Regions from separate parts of the Drancourtella sp. An57 genome, predicted to be linked through region 1. Evidence: a T-box and tRNA genes for the amino acid it is inferred to sense, from the RefSeq annotation. Region 1 holds a T-box; the other holds one or more tRNA genes.
The links. A T-box is a leader RNA that pairs with one kind of tRNA and senses whether it is charged. The one in region 1 lies ahead of B5G11_RS10585 (valine--tRNA ligase), so its partner is inferred to be a tRNA-Val.

Region 1 (11,165 bases):
TGGAAAGGAAATCAAATATGATGATAGACCGGGCAATCGAATTTGCGACAAAGGCACACGAAGGACAGTTTCGAAAAGGGACCAGGCGTCCTTATATCGTTCATCCGATTGAAGTGGGAGATATCGTCTCGACGATGACAACCGATGAAGAGGTGATCAGCGCGGCGATTCTGCACGATACGATCGAGGACTGCAAGGGGGTGACGCGGGAGGTCCTTGCGGAGAATTTTTCGGAGCGTGTTGCATCGCTGGTTGCCCAGGAGAGCGAGGACAAATCCAAATCATGGATGGAGAGGAAAGGTTCGACCATCGAGCGGATCCGGACGGCGTCTTTTGAGGTGCAGATGATCGGGCTTGCGGACAAGCTTTCCAATATGCGGGATATTGACCGTGACTATCCGGTGGTCGGCGAAGACTTGTGGAACCGTTTCCGTATGAAGGATAAAAAAACAATTGGCTGGTATTACAGGGGAATTCAGGAGGCACTGCGGGAGAGATTTGCCAGAGTGCCGGCGTATGAAGAGTACTGCCATCTGGTGGACCGCCATTTTGGCGAGAACTGACAGAAAATGTGATAGATCAAAAAACAGCAGGTGAAGAAGTGGTATGATGCCCAGGCAGGACATTCACTTCCGCACCTGCTGTTTTCTTCCCTGAATATGTTATGTTACTGCGCTGCAGGCCGAAATGCCATCTTTTTAAAGGCTGCCGTAAGGACAAGCCCTTTGAAAATACTGGAAATCGTAATACTCCACCAGATTCCGTTCAGTCCGAGCGGCGTAGAGATCAAAAGCAGGGCAAGAGGAATTCTTGCTGTCGTAAGCGTGATGCTGACGACAGACGGAGGAAGTGTCCGCCCAAGCCCGGAAAATGCTCCGGCGGTCGTGATTTCCATACACATGAACAGCTGTGAGACCCCGAGGATCTGCAGGTAAGCCACTCCCATCGGGAGGACGTCCGCCTCCGGAATGAAAATCCGGAAAATCGGCGCCGGAAAGACGATCAGGACGATCGTACAGAAGACACCCCACAGCAGGACGACCACCATAGAGCAACGGTAGCCTTTCTTTGCCCTTGCAGCATTGCCTGCGCCGAAATTCTGGGCGATAAAAGAATTGACCGCGGCGGCGAATCCATCCGACGTCATCCAGGAAATAGACTCGATCTGAGAGCCGACTTTCTGGACAGCCACGGCTGAATCTCCGAATCCGGCAACAATCCGGGCGATTACCATGGAAATGCCGGTGAAAATCATGCTCTGGACAGAAGAAGGCAGTCCGATACGGATCAGCTCTTTTAGCACAGAAAGCTGAGGCTTTGTAAAAAAGTGAAGATTCATAAAAATATCCGGCTCTTTACGGACGGAAAGCAGGAAAACGACGGTGACCACAGCCTGGGCAAATACTGTGGCAATTGCAGCACCTGCCACATCAAGTTTCGGAAACGGACCGATGCCGAAGATCAGAACCGGATCCAGAACGATGTTGATGATAAGACCGGCAGCGGTTGCGAGAAAGGAAGTACGGCTGTTGCCCATGGCAGTCAGAATTCCTGTAAAAACCTGATTTAAAAAGGAAAAAACGACAAGCCCGCAGGTGATGGCAAGATAAATTTCTGCATTCTGAATGACTGCCGGAGAATTCAGCCGGAAAAATCCGATCAGCGGCTTTTGAAAAAGAAGGCAGATGATGCCGTAGGCAAGTCCGAGAATCAGGGAAAGCTGGATCGCATTCCGGGCATAGCCGCATGCCTCGGTCCGTTCGCCGGCGCCAAGAGAATGTCCGACCTTGACCTGTCCGCCCATTTTTGCAAGTACAGTGATTCCATTCGCAAACCACATGTACATGCCGGCAGCCCCGACAGATGCGACCGCGTCACTGCTGATTCTTCCGATCCAGATCATATCGGTGAGATTGTATGCCATCTGGACAAGAGATGTCGCCATAATCGGGAGAGCAAGTCTGGTCAGTGACGGGAAAACCGGTCCGTTCAGTAAATCAATCTTTTGTCTCATTTGTAATCCCCCATTTGTAAAAGCTTTATTGCAATCAGGCCTTGTGGCCGAATATCTACATTTTATCATAAAAGGATGCAAAATCCTATAAGCCGGTTGATTTCCGGCCGGAATTTCCTTATACTAAAATCATAGAATAATCCCCATCCGGACATCCGGTGGGGCTTTTCACTGATGGAACGAAGTATGTAAAGAGAGGAAAACCAAATGAAGAAAATATTGATGATTGGAACCGGAGGGACGATTGCCTCAAAGCAGACGGAAAACGGACTGGCCCCGGGCCTGACGCCGAATGACATTCTGGCCTGCATTCCTCAGGTGAAACATGTATGTGGGGTGGAGACGCTGCAGGTGTGCAATATCGACAGTACCAATGTAACACCGGAGCACTGGAAGCTGATGGTGGAAGCGGTGGAGAAGCACTACGATGCCTATGACGGGTTTGTGATCTGCCATGGAACCGACACCCTTGCCTACACAGCGGCGGCGCTTTCCTATATGATTCAGAACTCCCCAAAGCCGATTGTCGTGACCGGAGCACAGAAGCCGATCAATATGGACGTGACGGATGCAAAGACCAATCTGCTGGACAGCTTTATCTACGCGGCGGATGACGATTCCGAAGATGTCAGCATCGTGTTTGACGGCAAAGTCATTATCGGAACAAGGGCGAAAAAGGAGCGGGCAAAAAGCTACAATGCATTTTCCAGCATTAATTTCCCGTACCCGGCTGTGATTCAGGACGGTCAGGTGATCCGGTACATCCCGCCGGTACGGCATAAGGGAGAAGTACGGTTTTACCATGACATGAAAGATAGTGTTTATGTGCTGAAACTGGTTCCGGGCATGCGAAGCGGCGTGCTGACTCAGATTCTGGAACAGTATGACTGTGTCGTGATCGAGAGCTTTGGCGTAGGCGGACTTCCGGACAGCATTACTGCGGAAGTCTATGAGGGAATGAAGAAGTGGAAAAAAGAAGGAAAACTGATTGTCATGACGACACAGGTTGTAAGTGAAGGAAGCAATATGACAGTCTACGAGGTCGGAAAAAAGGTAAAGCAGGATTTTGATCTTCTGGAAGCCTATGACATGACACTGGAGGCTACGATTACAAAACTCATGTGGCTGATGGCGCGGCCGGCAAAAGATTATGAGGAAATCAAAAAACGATTCTACAGAATGATTAATCACGATATCCTGTTCGCGGGATTCAGAGAGGATAAGTAAAAGAGTATGGGAAAACGGGAACTAATGCGGGACAGATTGAAGACGCTGTCCGATGAAGCCTATAAGGAATTCAACGACCGGATTTTAAATGCACCGTCCATGCCGACGCTTGGCATCCGGATACCGAAGCTTCGGGAACTTGCAAAAGAAGCGGCAAAAGAGCCGGAGGGCGGATGGCTTGATGAAATGCTCCGGGATCATGGGAGCTGCGTCTATCAGGAAGAGCACATGCTCTTTGGGATGGCTTCCGGATACAGAAAAGCATCCAGAGAAGAACATGCGGCCATGCTCGATATCTGGGTACCGGGAGTTCTGTCCTGGGCGGACTGTGATTGCAGCACTTCCACGTATAAATGGATGGAAAAGGATCCGGAATTCTGGTTTTCCTATCTGGAAAAATGGCTGAACAGCAGCCGGGAATTTGAGCTCCGGTTTGGTGTAATCGCACTGATGGACCATTTCCTGAATGACCGGTATATAGATGAAGTACTGCGCCGGTATGCGGATATCAGGTCAGAAGACTATTATGTCCGGATGGGGATCGCCTGGGGCGTGGCAACCGCATATGTGAAGTACCCGGAAAAAGTACTTGGACTTCTGAAAGAAAAGAAGCTGGATATCTGGACCCACAACAAGGCGATCCAGAAATGCAGAGAGTCGAGACGGGTCAGCGCTCAGGACAAGGAAATGCTTAATGCACTGAAACGAAAACAGGAGGAAGAACATGGGAATACCAGGATTTGACACCGTCTTTCTGGATCTGGACGGAACGCTCATCGATTCGGAGCCGGGAATAATCAATTCAGTAGTCTACGCTCTGAAAAAATTTGGAATTGAAAAGGAACGAAAGGAACTGCTTCCGTTTATCGGGCCTCCGCTTCTCACTTCGTTCCAGAAATACACCGGGCTGAGTGAAACAGAGGCAAGAAAAGCGGTGGAATATTACAGGGAAAATTTCGGAACAAAAGGTGTGTATGAGTACCGTCTGTACGACGGGGTGGAAACCATGCTGCGGGAGCTCAAAGAAGCAGGCTTCCGCATTGTCATGGCCACCTCCAAGCCGGAACATTATGCCGGAATCATTGCCAGAGATGCCGGGATTGAGTTATACTTCACTTACATCTGCGGGGCGACCATGGATGAGAGCAGGCTGACAAAAGAAGATGTCATTGCCTATGCGCTGGAAACTTGCGGAAAAAAAACGGGAGATCCATCGGTTATCATGGTGGGGGACAGGGAACATGACATACTTGGCGCCAGGACATTCGGACTTGCCTCAGCCGGAGTCCTCTACGGATTCGGAAGCCGGAAGGAGCTGGAGGCGGCCGGAGCGGATATGATTTTTGACTCGGTCGAAGAATTGAAAGAGTTTCTGAAGGGAGAGGCCTAGAACCTTAAGATTCCATGAAAATTCCATGAACTCCTTGACAAACCGGGGGCTGATGACTATGATTATCATAGTTTCATATTTAAAGGTGTTGATAAAGAGGAGTACACACCTGCCCTTGACAGAGAGAATTACCCGCTGGCTGGAAGGTGATTACAAGAAGGAGTTGTGGAAGGTAGCTTTGGAGCCGGATGTCTGAATGTGTCCGATTGAGAGAAAGGACAGTAGGAGATCCCGGAGTAGTTCCCGTTATAGAACGAAGAGATATACATCTGTCAGAGAGGACAGGTGTATAAAAAAGGTGGTACCGCGTTTTGACGCCCTTTACATATGTAAAGGGCGTTTTGTTATTCACAGGAACGCTTGAAATGAGGAGGTAATGATGAGCAGACAGTTGGACAAAACGTACAATCCGAAGGAGATTGAACCGAAGCTTTATGAAAAATGGTGTGAGAACAAGTATTTTCACGCAGAAGTAGACAGGAGCAGAAAGCCGTTTACGACGGTGATGCCGCCGCCGAATATCACAGGAAAGCTGCACATGGGACATGCCCTGGACAATACGCTTCAGGATATCCTGATCCGTTATAAGAGAATGCAGGGATACAATGCCCTCTGGATTCCGGGTACGGACCATGCGGCGATCTCCACCGAAGTTAAGGTGACGAATCAGTTAAAAGAAGAAGGCATCGACAAGAGGGAGCTTGGAAGAGAAGGCTTTCTGGACCGTGTCTGGGAGTGGAAAGAGGAGTATGCAGGGACGATTGAATCCCAGTTAAAGAAACTTGGCGTATCCTGTGACTGGGACAGAGAGCGGTTCACGATGGACGAAGGATGCAGCAGGGCTGTAGAGGAAGTGTTCGTACGCCTTTATGAAAAAGGATATATCTACAAAGGTTCCCGGATCATCAACTGGTGTCCGGTATGCCAGACATCCCTTTCCGATGCGGAAGTAGAGCATGAGGAACAGGCCGGACATTTCTGGCACATCCGTTATCCGATCGTAGGCACGGACAGAAGCCTTGTGATCGCGACGACACGTCCGGAGACGATGCTTGGAGATACTGCGATTGTAGTAAATCCGGAAGATGAACGTTATACCGATATTATTGGAAAGAAAGCGCTTCTGCCGCTTGTAAATAAGGAAATCCCGATCATTGCGGATGCCTATGTAGACAAGGAATTCGGAACCGGTGCAATGAAAGTGACTCCGGCACATGACCCGAACGACTTCGAGATCGGAAAGAGACACGGTCTGGAAGAGATCAACATCATGAATGATGATGCGACGATCAATGAAAACGGCGGCAAGTACGCAGGTATGGGACGCTACGAAGCAAGAGAAGCGATCGTGCAGGATCTGAAAGACCAGGGATATCTGGTAAAAGTGGAAGATTATGCACATAATGTAGGTGTACACGAGAGATGTAAGCAGACGGTCGAGCCGTTAATCAAGCAGCAGTGGTTTGTCAAGATGGAAGAGCTTGCAAAGCCGGCCATCAAAGCACTGGAAACAGGAGAGTTAAAGCTGATTCCGGAACGTATGAACAAAATATACCTGCAGTGGCTGAACAATATCCGTGACTGGTGTATTTCCAGACAGATCTGGTGGGGACACCGGATTCCGGCATACTACTGCGACGAATGCGGCGAAATGATTGTACAAAGAGGCGGAGCTCCGGCCGTATGCCCGAAATGCGGATGCACGCACTTTACACAGGATGAGGATACACTGGATACCTGGTTCTCCTCCGCACTGTGGCCGTTCTCCACACTTGGATGGCCGGATCAGACAGAGGAGCTGGATTACTTCTATCCGACAGATGTCCTTGTAACCGGATATGACATCATCTTCTTCTGGGTAATCCGTATGGTATTCTCAGGATTTGAGCAGACCGGAAAATGCCCGTTCCACACGGTATTCTTCCACGGTCTGATCCGGGATGACCAGGGAAGAAAGATGAGCAAGTCGCTTGGAAACGGGATCGATCCGCTGGAAATCATCGACGAGTACGGTGCTGATGCGCTCCGTCTTACGGTGGTGACAGGAAACGCGCCTGGAAACGATATGCGTTTCTATAAAGAAAAAGTAGAAGCAAACCGTAACTTTGCAAACAAAGTATGGAACGCTTCCAGGTTTATCCTGATGAATATGGAAGATAAAGTGATCAGCCGTCCGGATGCCCAGGATCTGACAGCAGCTGACAGGTGGATCCTTTCCAGAGCAAATCGTCTGATCAAAGATGTGACGGAAAACATGGATAAATTTGAACTGGGAATTGCAGTACAGAAAGTATACGACTTTATCTGGGATGAATTCTGTGACTGGTACATCGAGATGGCAAAATACCGTATTTACCATTCCGATGAAAATTATAAGGCAGCCAATGCAGCGCTTTGGACCTTGAAAACGGTTCTTGCGGACGCGCTTAAACTTCTGCATCCGTATATGCCGTTTGTGACAGAGGAAATCTACAGCGCCCTTGTTCCGTCAGAAGAATCTCTGATGATGTCTGACTGGCCGGAATATGATGAAGCACTGAACTTCCCGGAGGAAGAAAATATCGTTGATCATGTCAAGGATATTGTAAGGGGTGTAAGAAATGCACGTGCTGAGATGAACGTGCCAAACAGCCGGAAGGCAAAAGTATTTATTGTTTGTGAGAATGAGACACTTTGTGAGGGGTTTGAAACATTAAAAGAATCAGTGAAACCATTGATGAATGCAAGCGATCTCATCATTCAGGGAACGAAAGAGGGAATCTCTGAGGATGCGGTTTCTATTGTAGTTCCGGATGGAGCAGTGTATATGCCGCTTGAGGATCTGATTGATTTTGAACAGGAGAAGGAACGTCTCTTAAAAGAAGAAGAAAAGCTGAAAAAAGAACTTGCCCGTGTAAACGGCATGCTGAACAATGAGAAATTCATGAGTAAGGCGCCGGAGGCAAAGGTCAATGAAGAGCGGGCCAAGCTGGAAAAATATACACAGATGATGGAACAGGTTCAGGAACGTCTTGCATCGATCATGAAATAGCAGACAAGGGGAAATCATGAAGAAAATCCATTTTAAGAAACCGGATATCAAAGGGAAAATAGAGAGACTGCGTCACCTGAGCAGAGAGGATATCAAGAATCATTTGAAAAAAAGAAAAGAACGCCGGCAGCGGATTCTGGAAGAACGCAAAAACAGCGCTTTTTCCAGAAAGATGGCGCCGGTGTACAAGTGGATGAATATTTTTTCCCTTCCGCTTCACGCGGTTTGGGCAATGGTCATCAACCTGATCATCGAAAGTATTTCACGCCATTCTGTTTTTGCAGCATGGAATTATATGGTGGAAACGCCGCTTGTATTTCTTTACAATGCGTTTATGATTTTTGTGACCTTTTCGATTGTGTATCTGTTCCGGCGGAGGGTGTTTGTTCGGATTTTGATCAGTGTATTCTGGCTGATGCTTGGAGTTGTAAACGGAGCGATGCTTTTAAAGAGGGTCACGCCGTTTAATGCACAGGACCTGAAGGCACTGACCGAAGGACTGTCCCTGTTTACCAATTATTTTGCTGTCTATGAGCTGATCATTATGGCAGTCGGTGTTGTTGCGGTGATCATATGGGTGATCGCTATGTGGCGCCGGGGCGGACAGTATCAGGGGAAGATGCACAGGTGGCTCGCGCTGGCCGGTGTCGGGATCTGCTGCGGAGCATATGTGGTTTTGACAAATCTTGCGGTTGACCATCGTGTGGTATCGACTTATTTTGGAAATATTGCTTTTGCATATGAAGATTATGGACTTCCGTACTGCTTTTCTGCCAGTCTGTTCAACACGGGAATTGATAAACCGAACGGATACAGTGAAGAGACGATCGATGAGATTAACAAGGACGGAACTTTGACAAAGAGTGAAACAAGTCTGAAAGAAGGCGAGATGCCAAATATTATTTTTGTGCAGCTGGAATCCTTCTTTGATCCGACGGAGGTGGAATTCTACCAGCTCTCCAAGGACCCGATTCCGTTCCTGAGGTCATTGTTTAATGAGTATTCGACCGGATACTTCAAGGTACCGTCTGTCGGTGCGGGAACTGCAAATACAGAGTTTGAGGTATTGACCGGAATGAACATGCGGTATTTCGGACCGGGCGAGTATCCATTTAAGACAAAATTAAAGACGGAAGTCTGCGAAAGTGCGGCAACAGCGCTTTCTGCCCTCGGATACGGAACTCACGGAATACACAATAACGGAGGAAATTTCTACAGCCGTGCGCGGGTGTACAATAATACCGGATTTGATACGTTTACGAGCAAGGAATTTATGAATATCCTTCAGACTACACCGAATAACTGGTCAAAGGATGATATTCTTGTGGAACACATCATGGACGCACTGGATTCGGATGAACAGCAGGATTTTGTCTTTACTATCAGTGTGCAGGGACACGGGGATTATCCGACAGAGAAAGTGATTGAGAATCCGGAAATTACGGTATCCGGAATGGAAGACCAGGAGAAGCAGAATGCATGGGAATACTATGTAAACCAGATCTACGAGATGGATCAGTTCGCCCGGCACCTTGTGGAAGAGGTGGAAAAAAGAGATGAGCCGAGCGTCATCGTATTTTACGGGGACCATCTTCCGACCATGGGACTGGAAGCGAAGGATCTGAAGAGCAGGTATCTCTATAATACCAATTACGTGATCTGGGACAACATCGGACTTGAGAAAGAGGACAGAAACATACCGTCCTACCAGATTATGGCAGATGTGTTTGAACGTCTGGGAATCCATTCGGGAACGGTGTTCAACTATCATCAGCAGAGAAGGCAGACAGAAGATTATCTGAAAGATCTGGAACTTCTGCAGTATGACATTCTCTACGGAGAACAGTATGTGTACGATGGCGACCCGCCGATTACGGAAGGACATATGAGAATGGGTGTCAAGGATGTGACGTTGAATAATATTGTGCCGCAGCCTGGAGAGGAAAATTCCTACAGTCTGTACGGAGAAAATATGACGCGGAACAGCAAGATCTTTGTCAACGGGGAACAGCAGGACAGTAAGTTCCTCAATAATACCCATGTGGTGTTAAATGACTGTGCTTTGGAGGACGGAGATATTATCACTGTGATCCAGATGGGATCCAGCAGTACGGTATTTGCCACCTCTCAGAAATATGTCTACCAGAACGGAACGCTCACCTTGGCTCCGGAAGAGGAACAGGATGAGCCGGCAAAGAACTGGGTAGAAGCGTTTGAAGGCACAAGTGATGAGGAATAATATGATGAATTATGAAGAAGCGGTAAACTATATTGACAGGCTTCAGATGTTTGCAAAAAAACATTCCCTGGACCATACGAGAGTATTTTTATCGTATCTGGGTATGCCCCAGCGCGAGAAAAAGATCATCCATGTGGCAGGGACCAACGGGAAAGGAAGCGTGTGCAGATATCTGCAGGCGCTTCTGACCGGAGAGGGGAAGAAGACGGGACTGTTTACTTCCCCTCATCTTGTTACGATCCGGGAGCGGATCCGTATCGGCGAAGAAATGATATCCGAAGAACAATTTGTCCGGATATTTGAGGAAGTTCGAAAAGCCGCCGGAGAGATGGAAAAAGAAGGACTTGGCCACCCGACTTATTTTGAGTTTTTATTCGGAATGGCGATGAAATTCTTTGACGAAGAAGAGGCGGAATATATCATTCTGGAGACCGGTCTCGGAGGAAGACTGGATGCGACAAACAGCATTGAACATCCGGTCCTGACCGTGATCACGTCCATCGGAATGGATCATACGGAGATTCTGGGAGATACGATCGAAAAGATTGCTGCGGAAAAAGCGGGAATCATCAAACCGGGTGTGCCGCTGATCTGCGACGCGACAGATGAAAAGGCACTTGGTGTCCTGAAAAAAACGGCGGAAAATGCCGGCGCGGAATGTAGAGAAATCTCGGAAAATGCGTTCAAAATCATGAAAATTACGGGAAAGGATCTTGAATTTTCAACGTCAAATCGGTATGATGATACTGCAATGTGGAAACTGCCGACGACAGCATCGTATCAGCCGATGAATGCAGTGCTCGCGCTGGAGGCAATGAAGCGTCTGGTCAAAGAGCCGACGGCATCGTGGAGGAAGATTCTGGAGACGACGTCCTGGAAGGGAAGGATGGAGGAAGCGCTTCCGGGGATCGTACTGGACGGTGCACACAATATGCCGGCTGTCAGAGCGCTTGCGAAAAGTATCCGGATGCAGGAGAAATTTCGCAGTCCGGATGGAAAGCTGATCGTATTGTTTTCCGCGGTGAAGGAAAAGGACTATCATGAAATGATCCGTTTTGTCTGCCGTGAAATTCCGGCAGATTTGATTGTTGTAACAAAGATTCCGGATGAGCGGGGAGTAAATCCCGGAGAGCTTCAGAAGGATTTTGCTCAATGGACGGACAGCCGCGTGGTAGTCAAAGATACGGTAAAAGAGGCGTGCAGCTATGTCACTGCCTGCAAACGGGAACAGGATCAGGTATACTGTTTTGGTTCCCTGTACCTT
Region 2 (11,165 bases), on a different contig from region 1:
AAAAAGAACAGGATCTGAACCAGACTGTCAAATCTCACTCCACTTTCCGCCGTACCAGCAAAAAGTGCCGGAAGGACAGCAAAAAGAAATATGTAAAGCGCCTTCCCCGCCAGACTGAAAACCTGACCAAGAATTGTAAACAACACCGCAAGCACCATCTTCAGTTCCCGATTCCCATACACACTGTCCGGAACATGCTTCCCGATCACCCACAGTCTCTTCAGATAATACAGGAACGTATTCGTCACAATTGTTGCTTTTAACATAATAATCTGCTGTAATGTTCTAACCATGGCTTTCCTCATCCTTCAATAATTCAATGATCTGTTCTTCAAAATCCTTCTGCTTCAACATCTCATGGTCGATCTGCCTGAGTCTCCCGTCACTTAAAATGACGATCTCATCACAGAGATCCGTCGCAAGCTGCAGAATATGCGTAGAAAAAATGATCACATGATCCTTCTGCATACTGCGCAGAAGACGCTTCATCTCCAGCGCAACAACTACATCCAGTGAAGTCAGCGGCTCATCCAGAAGAATCACCGGCGGCCTTGAGATCATAAAACAAATCATCTGAAGCTTATTCTTCATTCCATGAGAATATCCCTTGATCAGCTTCTTCCTGTCCTCCTGGTCAATCTGCACCAGATCAAAATACGCTTCCGCACTCGTCCCCGGCTCAATCCTGTCCCTGTTAATATCCATAAAAAACCGCACAAACTCTTCACCCGTCAAAAAATCCGGAAGCACCGGCACCGAAAACACATATCCAATCTCATCCGGCATTATCTCCCGCTCGCTCTCTCCGTCCCAGAGCATAGCAGCCCCTGAATCCGGCTGAATCTCATCGCTCAGGCAATTAAACAACGTCGTCTTACCAGCTCCATTACGCCCAAGAAGCCCATAAATCTTTCCCTTTTCAAACACAAAGGAACAATCATGCAAAACCACCTTGCTGCCAAAAGATTTCTTCACATTATTTAAACGTAATTCCATATCCTTCCCCTTTTCGTTCGATTTTTTCAATATTATATCTAAAAAGTCTGCCAGATACAACGTAAAAAACCATATTCCAGAAATATTAAGAATTATTTAGAATTATTGCCAAATTATCGGGGACGTGTTCCGGTGTATCGGAACCTGTCCCCGATGAAAAAAATCTGACAATTTGAGTTTTGCCTTATTTTATGCGGGTTTCGGGGGTTTTTTTGTCATTTACGTCGTGTACCTGTGTATCGGAACACGTCCCCGCCGAAAGTAAAACACAACAAAAAAAGAGACTTTCGTCTCTTTTTTGTACTTATGAATTTGTAGTAGCGGGAACTGGATTCGAACCAGCGACACTACGGGTATGAACCGTATGCTCTAGCCAACTGAGCTATCCCGCCATATGTTTTGTAATTTTCATAAGAAATGGGACCTATAGGGCTCGAACCTATGACCCTCTGCTTGTAAGGCAGATGCTCTCCCAGCTGAGCTAAGATCCCATATGAATAGCGGGAACTGGATTCGAACCAGCGACACTACGGGTATGAACCGTATGCTCTAGCCAACTGAGCTATCCCGCCATATGTTCGTAATTTCTTACGAAATGGGACCTATAGGGCTCGAACCTATGACCCTCTGCTTGTAAGGCAGATGCTCTCCCAGCTGAGCTAAGATCCCATATATCGCGGGTCGCTTTCGCAACCCGCTTGATTATTATACTATTAACATCTGATAAATGTCAACACTTTTTTTATCTTTTTTGACATAGATTTTTTCACTTTTTTTGGTGGTCTTTGCGGCTTTTTCCGTTTCAGACTGTTATAGCAGGATCTCAATGAATCTGCGTCTTTATTTTGCGGAAATTTTTAAACAATTCCCTGAGCTTCCATTGCGGCTGCTACTTTTTCAAATCCGGCAATGTTTGCTCCTACAACATAGTTGCCTTCGCATCCGTATCTCTTTGCTGCGTCTGCTGCGTTGTGGCAGATGTTTACCATGATGTTTTTCAGTTTCGCATCAACTTCTTCAAAAGACCAGCTCAAACGCTCGCTGTTCTGTGACATTTCCAGTGCGGATGTTGCAACACCGCCGGCGTTGGATGCTTTTCCAGGTGCAAAGAGTACGCCATTTGCCTGTAAGTATTCGGTTGCTTCCATTGTAGTCGGCATGTTTGCTCCTTCTGCAACTGCGATACATCCGTTTGCCACAAGCTGTTTTGCATCTTCAAGGTGCAGTTCGTTCTGTGTTGCGCAAGGAAGTGCGATGTCGCATTTTACGGACCATACGCCTGCGCCTTCATGGTATTCGGAGTTCGGACGGTATGTCTTGTACTCGGTCAGTCTTGCGCGTTTTACTTCTTTGATTTCTTTCACTGCATCCAGATCAATGCCTTCTGGATCGTAGATCCATCCGGTAGAATCGCTCATGGTCACGACTTTTGCACCCATCTGTACTGCTTTTTCTGCTGCATAGATCGCAACATTTCCTGCTCCGGAGATGGCAATGACTTTATCTTTCATGTCTTTGCCTGCGAGTTTTAACATTTCTTCCGTGAAGTAAAGCAGTCCGTATCCTGTTGCTTCTGTACGAACAAGGGATCCTCCGTATGTCAGACCCTTTCCTGTGAGCACGCCTTCAAATACGCCGCGGATTCTCTTGTACTGTCCGAACATGTAGCCGATCTCTCTTGCCCCTGTTCCGATGTCTCCGGCCGGCACGTCTGTGTCTGCTCCAATGTATTTGCACAGCTCTGTCATGAAGCTCTGACAGAATGCCATGATCTCTCTGTCGGATTTTCCTTTTGGATCAAAGTCAGATCCGCCTTTTCCTCCGCCGATTGGAAGACCTGTCAGTGAGTTTTTGAAAATCTGCTCAAATCCAAGGAATTTAATAATGCTTAAATTTACAGACGGATGGAGTCTGAGTCCTCCTTTGTATGGTCCGATTGCGCTGTTGAACTGTACCCGGTATGCCTTATTGACATGTACCTGTCCGTTGTCGTCTACCCACGGCACACGGAAGAGCAGCTGTCTTTCTGGCTCTGTCAGTCTTTCCAGAAGCGCTTCTTTTCTGTATTTATCTTCATTTGCCTCAATCACGACACGGAGAGATTCCAGAACTTCTTTGACAGCCTGGTGAAATTCCGGTTCGTTTGGGTTTTTCTTTACTACAAGGTCAATCACTTCATCTACGTATGACATAACATCTTCCTCCTACTTCTTTTCCTAAAAAAGTCTGCATAAACATACATCGCTTTTCTTCTTTAACACTGTAAAGCATTTTCATGTCATTGTCAAGAATTTTTTACCTTGTCTTTTTGGTTCGTTTTTCCTGATTTTCCATTCCCGCGGCCTTCTCATGGGCGGCTTTTGCCAGTATTCGCAGTTGTTCGGAAAACGGCTCCGGATCGATTTCGCTCTCGGCCAGCAGTTCTCCCCACCATTCCGTCAACTTGTCTTTCAGCTTCAGATACAGTTTTTCTCCGCTTTCTGAAAGCGAAATTTCGTATGTTTTTGCATTTCCCGGACGTTTTTCCCTGATTATATATCCACTTTTCTCGAGGCGACGCATCTCTCTCGTCGCCATTGCCTGATCCATGGCCATGGAATCGCACATCTCTCTCTGGCTGCACTTTGGATTGGCCCCAATATACATGACAAAATAATAGCTGGAATAGCCGATCCCGTACTGCTCCACCAGATGGTGCAGATACTTCTGTGACTGACGGTTTAGAATAGAAATATATTTTCCGATCTTACTGGACGGCATATCTGTCCCTCCCTTAATAAAACCATTAAGCAATTTTACGCTTACATTATAATCATCGTGTTTTCTTCTGTCAAATACTCAAGGGAAACGGAAAGAGGACAAATCCTGCTCTGAACTGTCCTCTTTCTCTATCAATTATATGCCCTATTTGAAATATGCGACGCCGGATTCAAAGATCTTCATATCCTGTTCGCCGTAAATATTGATTGCCACACCATCCGCTCTACGCTCGGAATGTGCCATCTTGCCAAGTACACGTCCGTCCGGGCTTGTGATACCTTCGATCGCGCGGTAGGAACCGTTAACATTCCATTCCTCGTCCATCGTTACATTTCCGTCCAGATCGCAGTACTGTGTCGCTACCTGTCCGTTTGCAAAGAGGGTATTAAGCCATTCTTCATTTGCAACAAAACGTCCCTCCCCGTGGGAAGCCGGGTTTGTATAAACTCCGCCAAGCTCTGCCATCTGAAGCCATGGGGACTTGTTTGTAACTACTTTTGTGTAAACCATCTTGGAAATATGACGTCCAATGGTATTGTATGTCAATGTCGGCGCGTCTTCTGTCTGTCCGACAATCTTGCCGTGCGGAACAAGGCCCAGTTTGATCAGTGTCTGGAATCCGTTACAGATACCAAGCGCAAGACCGTCTCTTTCATTTAAGAGCTTCTCTACTGCTTCTTTCATCTTTGCGTTCTGGAATGCAGTCGCAAAGAACTTCGCAGATCCGTCCGGCTCATCTCCTGCGGAGAATCCGCCCGGGAACATAATAATCTGAGATTGTCCGATTGCCTTTTCAAACTCAGCTACAGAATCGCGGATATCTGCCGCATCCAGATTCCGGAATACCTTTGTAATCACCTTAGCACCTGCGCGCTCAAATGCCTTTGCACTGTCGTACTCGCAGTTTGTTCCCGGGAATACCGGAATAAAGACAGTCGGCTGCGCAATCTTGTGGGAGCAGATGTGAACTTTCTTTGTATCGTAGCATCCGTCTTCCGTGATACGTGCTTCCGGATCTGCCGGCGCCACATATACGGACTCCGGTGCTGATTCTTCACCTGAAACGGTTGCAAATACCTTTTCCAGAGGTGCTTTCCATGCTGACTCTGCTTCTGCAAGTGTAATTTCCGTATTTCCATAAGAGAAGGTACCGTTATCTGTCACTTCACCGATCACTGTATATGTAATCGCAAGTTTTCCGACTTTGTCTGCCGGTACTTCTGCGATAATATCTCCAAATCCCGGAGCAAAGAAATCTCTCGGGTCTACATTATGCTCAATCTTGACACCCATGCCGTTTCCGAATGCCATCTTGCTGACAGCCGCAGCAATACCGTGGCGGTCCAGAGCGTACGCGGAAACAATGTTTCCATTCTGAATGTCCTCGCGGAACTTGCCGTACTGATCCATTGTCTGGCTGTAAACCGGGAGGCTGTACTGGTCTTTCTCAATCCGAAGCCATACAAGCTTATTGCCTGCTGCTTTGAGTTCCGGTGTAATAATGTCTCCAACCTTCGCAATGTCCACAGCAAAGGAAACCAGTGTCGGAGGTACATCGATATCCTGGAAGGTTCCGGACATACTGTCCTTTCCTCCGATGGATGGAAGTCCGTATCCGATCTGTGCGCTGTATGCACCAAGGAGTGCCGCAAACGGCTGACTCCAGCGTTTCGGATCTTCTGTCATTCTGCGGAAATACTCCTGGAATGTGAAGCGGATTTTCCGGTAATCTCCGCCGGAAGCTACGATCTTTGCGATGGACTCGGTCACTGCATAAACTGCTCCGTGATACGGGCTCCAGCTTGAAAGATACGGGTCAAATCCAAAGCTCATCATAGACACGGTATCACATGCCCCTTTCAGTACCGGAAGTTTGGCTACCATGGTCTGGGTCTCTGTCATCTGGTATTTTCCGCCGTGCGGCATGAAGACAGATCCTGCTCCGATGGAACCGTCAAACATCTCCACAAGTCCTTTCTGGGAACATACGTTGAGGTCTTTTAAAGTATCAAGCCATGCTTCTTTCACATCCGGAACATCTTTGCGTTCTTCCAGCATGTTGCCGTCTTTTGACGGAATCTCAACAAAGACTTCTGTCTCCTGATGTGCTCCGTTTGTATCGAGGAATGCACGGGAAATATTGACAATCTCTTTGCCTCTCCAGGAGAGTACAAGGCGAGGCTCTTCTGTGACAACTGCCACTTCCACTGCCTCCAGGTTCTCCTCTTTGGCATACTCTAAAAACTGTGCGACATCTTTTGGATCTACTACAACGGCCATACGTTCCTGGGACTCGGAAATAGCGATCTCTGTTCCATCAAGTCCTGCGTATTTTTTCGGCACTTTGTCAAGATCCACTCTCAGACCATCTGCCAGCTCTCCAATCGCAACGGAAACTCCGCCTGCGCCAAAGTCATTACACTTCTTGATGAGACGGCTGACTTCTTCTCTGCGGAACATTCTCTGAATCTTACGCTCTGTCGGCGCATTTCCTTTCTGAACTTCCGCACCACAGGTCTCGATGGATGCCTCTGTATGTACTTTGGAAGAACCGGTCGCACCGCCGCATCCGTCTCTTCCTGTCCGTCCGCCGAGCAGAATGATGATATCGCCCGGATCGGATGTCTCACGGATGACCGCACGTCTCGGCGCAGCGCCAAGGACAGCACCGATCTCCATACGTTTTGCCACATAATCCGGATGATAAATCTCTTTAACCATGCCTGTAGCAAGTCCAATCTGGTTGCCGTAGGAGCTGTATCCATGAGCAGCCTCTCTGACAAGCTTCTTCTGAGGAAGCTTTCCTTTCATCGTATCTTTCACAGAAACGGTCGGATCTGCCGCTCCTGTCACACGCATTGCCTGGTAAACATAAGTACGGCCGGACAGCGGGTCACGGATGGCTCCGCCAAGGCAGGTTGCAGCGCCTCCAAACGGCTCGATCTCGGTCGGATGATTGTGTGTCTCGTTCTTAAAGTTGACAAGCCACTCTTCTTCCTTTCCGTCCACTTCGATCGGCACTACGATACTGCACGCATTGATCTCATCGGACTCCTCCTGATCCTGAAGCTTTCCTTCTTTTTTCAGCTTCCGCATTGCCATCAGGGCAAGGTCCATCAGGCAGACAAACTTGTCCTCTCTGCCTTTGAAAATTTCACTGTGTGTCTGTAAATATTCCCGGTATGTCTCTTCCAGAGGTTCACGGTAGTCTCCCTCTCCGAAAGTTACATTGGTAAGCTCAGTGGAGAATGTCGTATGACGGCAGTGATCAGACCAGTATGTATCCAACACACGGATCTCTGTCATGGACGGATCACGCTTCTCCTCTGTCCGGAAATAATTCTGAATATGAAGGAAATCCTTAAATGTCATGGCAAGGCCAAGGGAATCATAAAGCTCTTTTAAGCTTCCCTCTTCCATGTCCTGGAAGCCGTCAAAAATCAGGACGTCTGCAGGCTCCTCAAACTGTGTCACCAGTGTTTCCGGCTTGTCCATTCCGGTTTCTCTGGAATCCACTGGGTTGATGCAGTGCGCCTTGATTGCCGCAAACTCCTCGTCGCTTACGCTTCCTTCGATTACGTAAGTTGTCGCCGTCTTGATTACCGGCTTTTCATCCTCACGGATAAACTGTACGCACTGTACAGCAGAATCCGCTCTCTGGTCAAACTGTCCCGGCAGGTACTCTACGGAAAATGCCCGCTCGTCCTCTTTCATCGGGAAAGTCTCTTTATATAAGGTATCTACCGGCGGTTCCGCAAACACACCGTTGCACGCTCTCTCAAATGTCTCGTCTGACAGATTTTCAATATCATAGCGGATCAGCACACGGACATTGGTCACGCCGCAAATCCCCAGGTAGCTTTTGATCTCGTGTTTTAATGCTTTCGCCTGTACGGCAAAATCCTGCTTTTTCTCTGCATATACACGTCTTACACCGCTCATGAATTTCCTCCATTCTTCTTTTTACAAGATTATTCGATTCTGACCCTAGTGTATCATACTTTTCTTGATAAGTATAATTAATATATTTAAATTTACTTATAAGTTGTCCTAATTTTCTTTTTTCTTCCTCCAGATCCGAAGTCCAATACAGATCAATTCAAAGAAAATCAGAAAAGCAACAAAAAATCCCCCGATCCGCAGTGTCATATCGAAGAAAAATCCTTCCGGAAGCATCCGGATCATATAATCCGTGGCCGGGTCAAACATCCACAGATCATTGTCGAAAAACAGCTCATGGAAAATGACAAAGCACCGGTCAAAGTTCACGGCAATCGCAATTCCAAGAGCCGCAACCAGCGCCAGAAACACTCCGACCGTGATCTCGTAAGCCTTCGGCAGAATCCGTTTGAGATCCGCCTTCAAAATGAGCAGAAGCACTACCGCCGCAGCCAGTATAACCGCCGCATATCTTCTGAGGGCAAACCCTCCAAGAAACAGATCCCGGACCTCTCCCATGTGGAACCGGTCCTGCTCATTAAAAAAGTCCTGACGCTCCCCATCAATCGTAGTCATGACGGAAAGCTCCTCCCGGTCTCCTCGTAAGTAGGACATCATCTTTTCCGTAACATCCATGATGTCGTCCATCTCCATCGGGAGTGTCTCCTGAATTTCATACTTTTCATATTCTTTCTGGTAAAAACCAAAATCACTGTATGCTGCGATCTCGAAAGCACTCAGCAGTAAAATCAGAATCAGCGAAACCGCTGCCGCTGCTGTCAGAAATCCGTGTAGCACTTTTTTTGTCTTCATTCTTATCGCCGTTCCTTTCTGTCTGTCTTCTTTTCCTATTATATATGCTGTCGGCCCGTCCTTCCAGCAAAACTTTTGTGCCTTGTTTTTTTTCCATTCTTTCCTTATAATAAAACTAGAATTTATAAGGAGGACTTATGATGGATATCAACTATGAATTATATAAAGTTTTTTACTATGTTGCGTCAAGTTTAAGCTTCTCCGAAGCATCCAAGCAGCTTTATATTTCCCAGTCCGCAGTCAGCCAGTCAATCAAGGCTCTGGAAAAGAAACTGGATCAGGTCCTGTTTATCCGGAGTACAAAGAAAGTCCAGCTCACTCCGGAAGGGGAGATCCTTCTGCGCCATGTGGAACCGGCCATGAATCTGATCAAAAGAGGAGAAAACCAGCTTCTGGAATCCGCCTCCACAGGCGGTCAGATCCGGATCGGGGCAAGTGATACCATCTGCCGCTACTTTCTTGTACCGTATCTGGAGCGTTTTCACAGGAGTTTTCCAAGTTCTCACATCAAGGTGACAAACCAGACGTCCATCAAATGCGTGGATCTTCTGGAAAACGGACAGGTGGATCTGATTTTTATCAATTACCCTAACAATTATATCAACCAGCTTTCTACTGTCAAAAAGATCAAAACGTTCCGGGACGTCTTTGTCGCCAATGATTCCTTCTCCCACCTGAAAGGGAAGAAACTTTCCTACCAGGAACTTTTGGATCAACCGATCCTGATGCTGGACCGGAAAAGTACGACCAGTGAATTCCTTCACAGTCTTTTTCAGCAGCATCAGCTGGATCTGGTACCGGAAATCGAACTGAGCAGCAATGATCTTCTCATCGATCTTGCAAAAATCGGCCTTGGCATCGCTTTCATTCCGGATTACTGTTTAAGCCGTGACCCGGAAGGGCTCTTTATCGTGGAGACAAAAGAAGAGCTGCCAAAGCGGCAGCTCCTGATCGCCTACAATGACCGGATTCCGATGTCCCGGTCTGTACAGGCTTTTCTCGATTACTTCTAATCTTTGGATCACAGCCGGATCCTTACGTTTTCGGAGTGTTCTATGGCTGCGTCCTGGTTTCATCCCAGAATGCAGCCACCGCTTCGGCCGTCTGGGGAAGCCGGATGGAGAAAGCCTTGCTCCATTCTCTGGGAAAGACCGCCCGGTACTGTCGAAGCAGGAAACGGTCGTCCAGAAGAAAAATCATTCCTCTGTCCGTATCGGTTCGGATCACCCGTCCAGCCGCCTGCATGACTTTATTCATTCCAGGATACAGGTAGGCATAATCAAATCCGCTCATTCCTTTTTCATCAAAATACTGCTTTAACAGCTCTCTCTCCAGACAGACCTGGGGAAGTCCTGTGCCGACAATCCACGTCCCGATCAGCCGCTCTTCTGTCAGATCGATCCCCTCTGAAAAAATCCCGCCCATCACGCAGAATCCGATCAGTGATCCGTCCCGCTCTTCCTCAAAGTAATTCAGAAATTCTTCCCGTTCTTCCTCCGTCATGCCCGGATCCTGAATCAGGCAGAAAATCTCTTCCTCTTCTTTCTGAAGTGCCAAAAAGGCCTCATACACATCATTTAAAAACCGATAGGATGGGAAAAAGGCAAGATAATTCCCATTTTTCTTTCGAACCGTCTCCAGCATATATCTGGCATACCGCTCGTACATCTCCTCACTGCGCCTCGTATATCGGGTCGTAACATCGCTTCCGATCAGAACACTTTTATTCTCTTCCGGAAACGGGGTATGGGCATACACCGCATAGTCATCTGTCTGCGTGCTCAACAGCTTCTTATAATATTGAATCGGAAGCAGGGTGGCCGAAAAGAAGATCGTGCTGACTCCATAATTCAGATACTCGCTTAAATTGACCGCCGGATTCACGCAGAACAGCCGGACATAAAACTTCCCTTCTTCGGTAAGCTCCGTATAAATCATATAATTTTCGTCCAGTTTATCATGAATATACAGAAAGTCCCGAATCTCAAAATACAGATCCAGCACCTTCTCCCGAATCTCTTCCTGACTGCACTCTTCCAGAAAACGCTCTATTTCGGTCATCACATTCATCAGACGGAGCACCAAATGGGAGACACTGGAATATAAAGCATGTCCCGGGCATTCCCTTTTCAGTGTCAGAAGCTGCTCATTACACCCGCTGATGGCTTTTCCCAGTTTTGCATCCTCCTCTTTTACCGCTCTTCTGACCTCCAGAAAATCTTCCTTGCAGATGGAGGCACTGTACATGGATCTCCCCCTTTCCACCAGATTGTGCGCCTCGTCAATCAAAAAGAGATACTCCTTCTTCGCTCCTTCTCCGAAAAAGCGCCTGAGATGGGCATTCGGATCAAATACATAATTGTAATCACAGATGACCGCATCAGTCCAGACAGAAAGATCCAGCGCCATCTCAAACGGACATACGGTATGCTTTCTTGCATAGGATTCAATCTGATCCCTGCTCATATCATCGGTGTGGGTCAGCATATCAAAGACCGCATCATTGACCCGGTCAAAGTGTCCTTTCGCATACGGGCAGGCATCCGGATTGCATTCCGCTTTTTCACAAAAGCAGATCTTCTCTTTTGCAGTCAGAGTAATAACCTTGCAGGCCAGTCCCTGCTCCTTTAACGTAAGGAAAGCCTTTTCCGCCACTG

Region 2: it encodes a tRNA-Val, which carries the amino acid that the T-box ahead of B5G11_RS10585 (valine--tRNA ligase) is inferred to sense. The anticodon was not compared.

The regions. Positions count from the first base shown of each region.
Region 1 covers NZ_NFHY01000011.1:78,938-90,102, reverse strand. The annotation lists gene B5G11_RS10610 (HD domain-containing protein) at 1-563, shown strand, start outside; gene B5G11_RS10605 (MATE family efflux transporter) at 668-2,014, opposite strand; gene B5G11_RS10600 (asparaginase) at 2,222-3,241, shown strand; gene B5G11_RS10595 (DNA alkylation repair protein) at 3,266-3,985, shown strand; gene B5G11_RS10590 (HAD hydrolase-like protein) at 3,966-4,631, shown strand; T-box leader at 4,711-4,956, shown strand; gene B5G11_RS10585 (valine--tRNA ligase) at 5,011-7,662, shown strand; gene B5G11_RS10580 (LTA synthase family protein) at 7,679-9,901, shown strand; gene B5G11_RS10575 (folylpolyglutamate synthase/dihydrofolate synthase family protein) at 9,903-11,165, shown strand, end outside.
Region 2 covers NZ_NFHY01000009.1:91,086-102,250, forward strand. The annotation lists gene B5G11_RS09015 (hypothetical protein) at 1-293, opposite strand, end outside; gene B5G11_RS09020 (ABC transporter ATP-binding protein) at 286-996, opposite strand; tRNA gene B5G11_RS09025 (tRNA-Met) at 1,315-1,388, opposite strand; tRNA gene B5G11_RS09030 (tRNA-Val) at 1,415-1,487, opposite strand; tRNA gene B5G11_RS09035 (tRNA-Met) at 1,495-1,568, opposite strand; tRNA gene B5G11_RS09040 (tRNA-Val) at 1,593-1,665, opposite strand; gene gdhA (NADP-specific glutamate dehydrogenase) at 1,854-3,188, opposite strand; gene B5G11_RS09050 (MarR family winged helix-turn-helix transcriptional regulator) at 3,292-3,756, opposite strand; gene B5G11_RS09055 (phosphoribosylformylglycinamidine synthase) at 3,901-7,698, opposite strand; gene B5G11_RS09060 (TIGR01906 family membrane protein) at 7,807-8,508, opposite strand; gene B5G11_RS09065 (LysR family transcriptional regulator) at 8,649-9,521, shown strand; gene B5G11_RS09070 (ATP-dependent DNA helicase) at 9,562-11,165, opposite strand, start outside.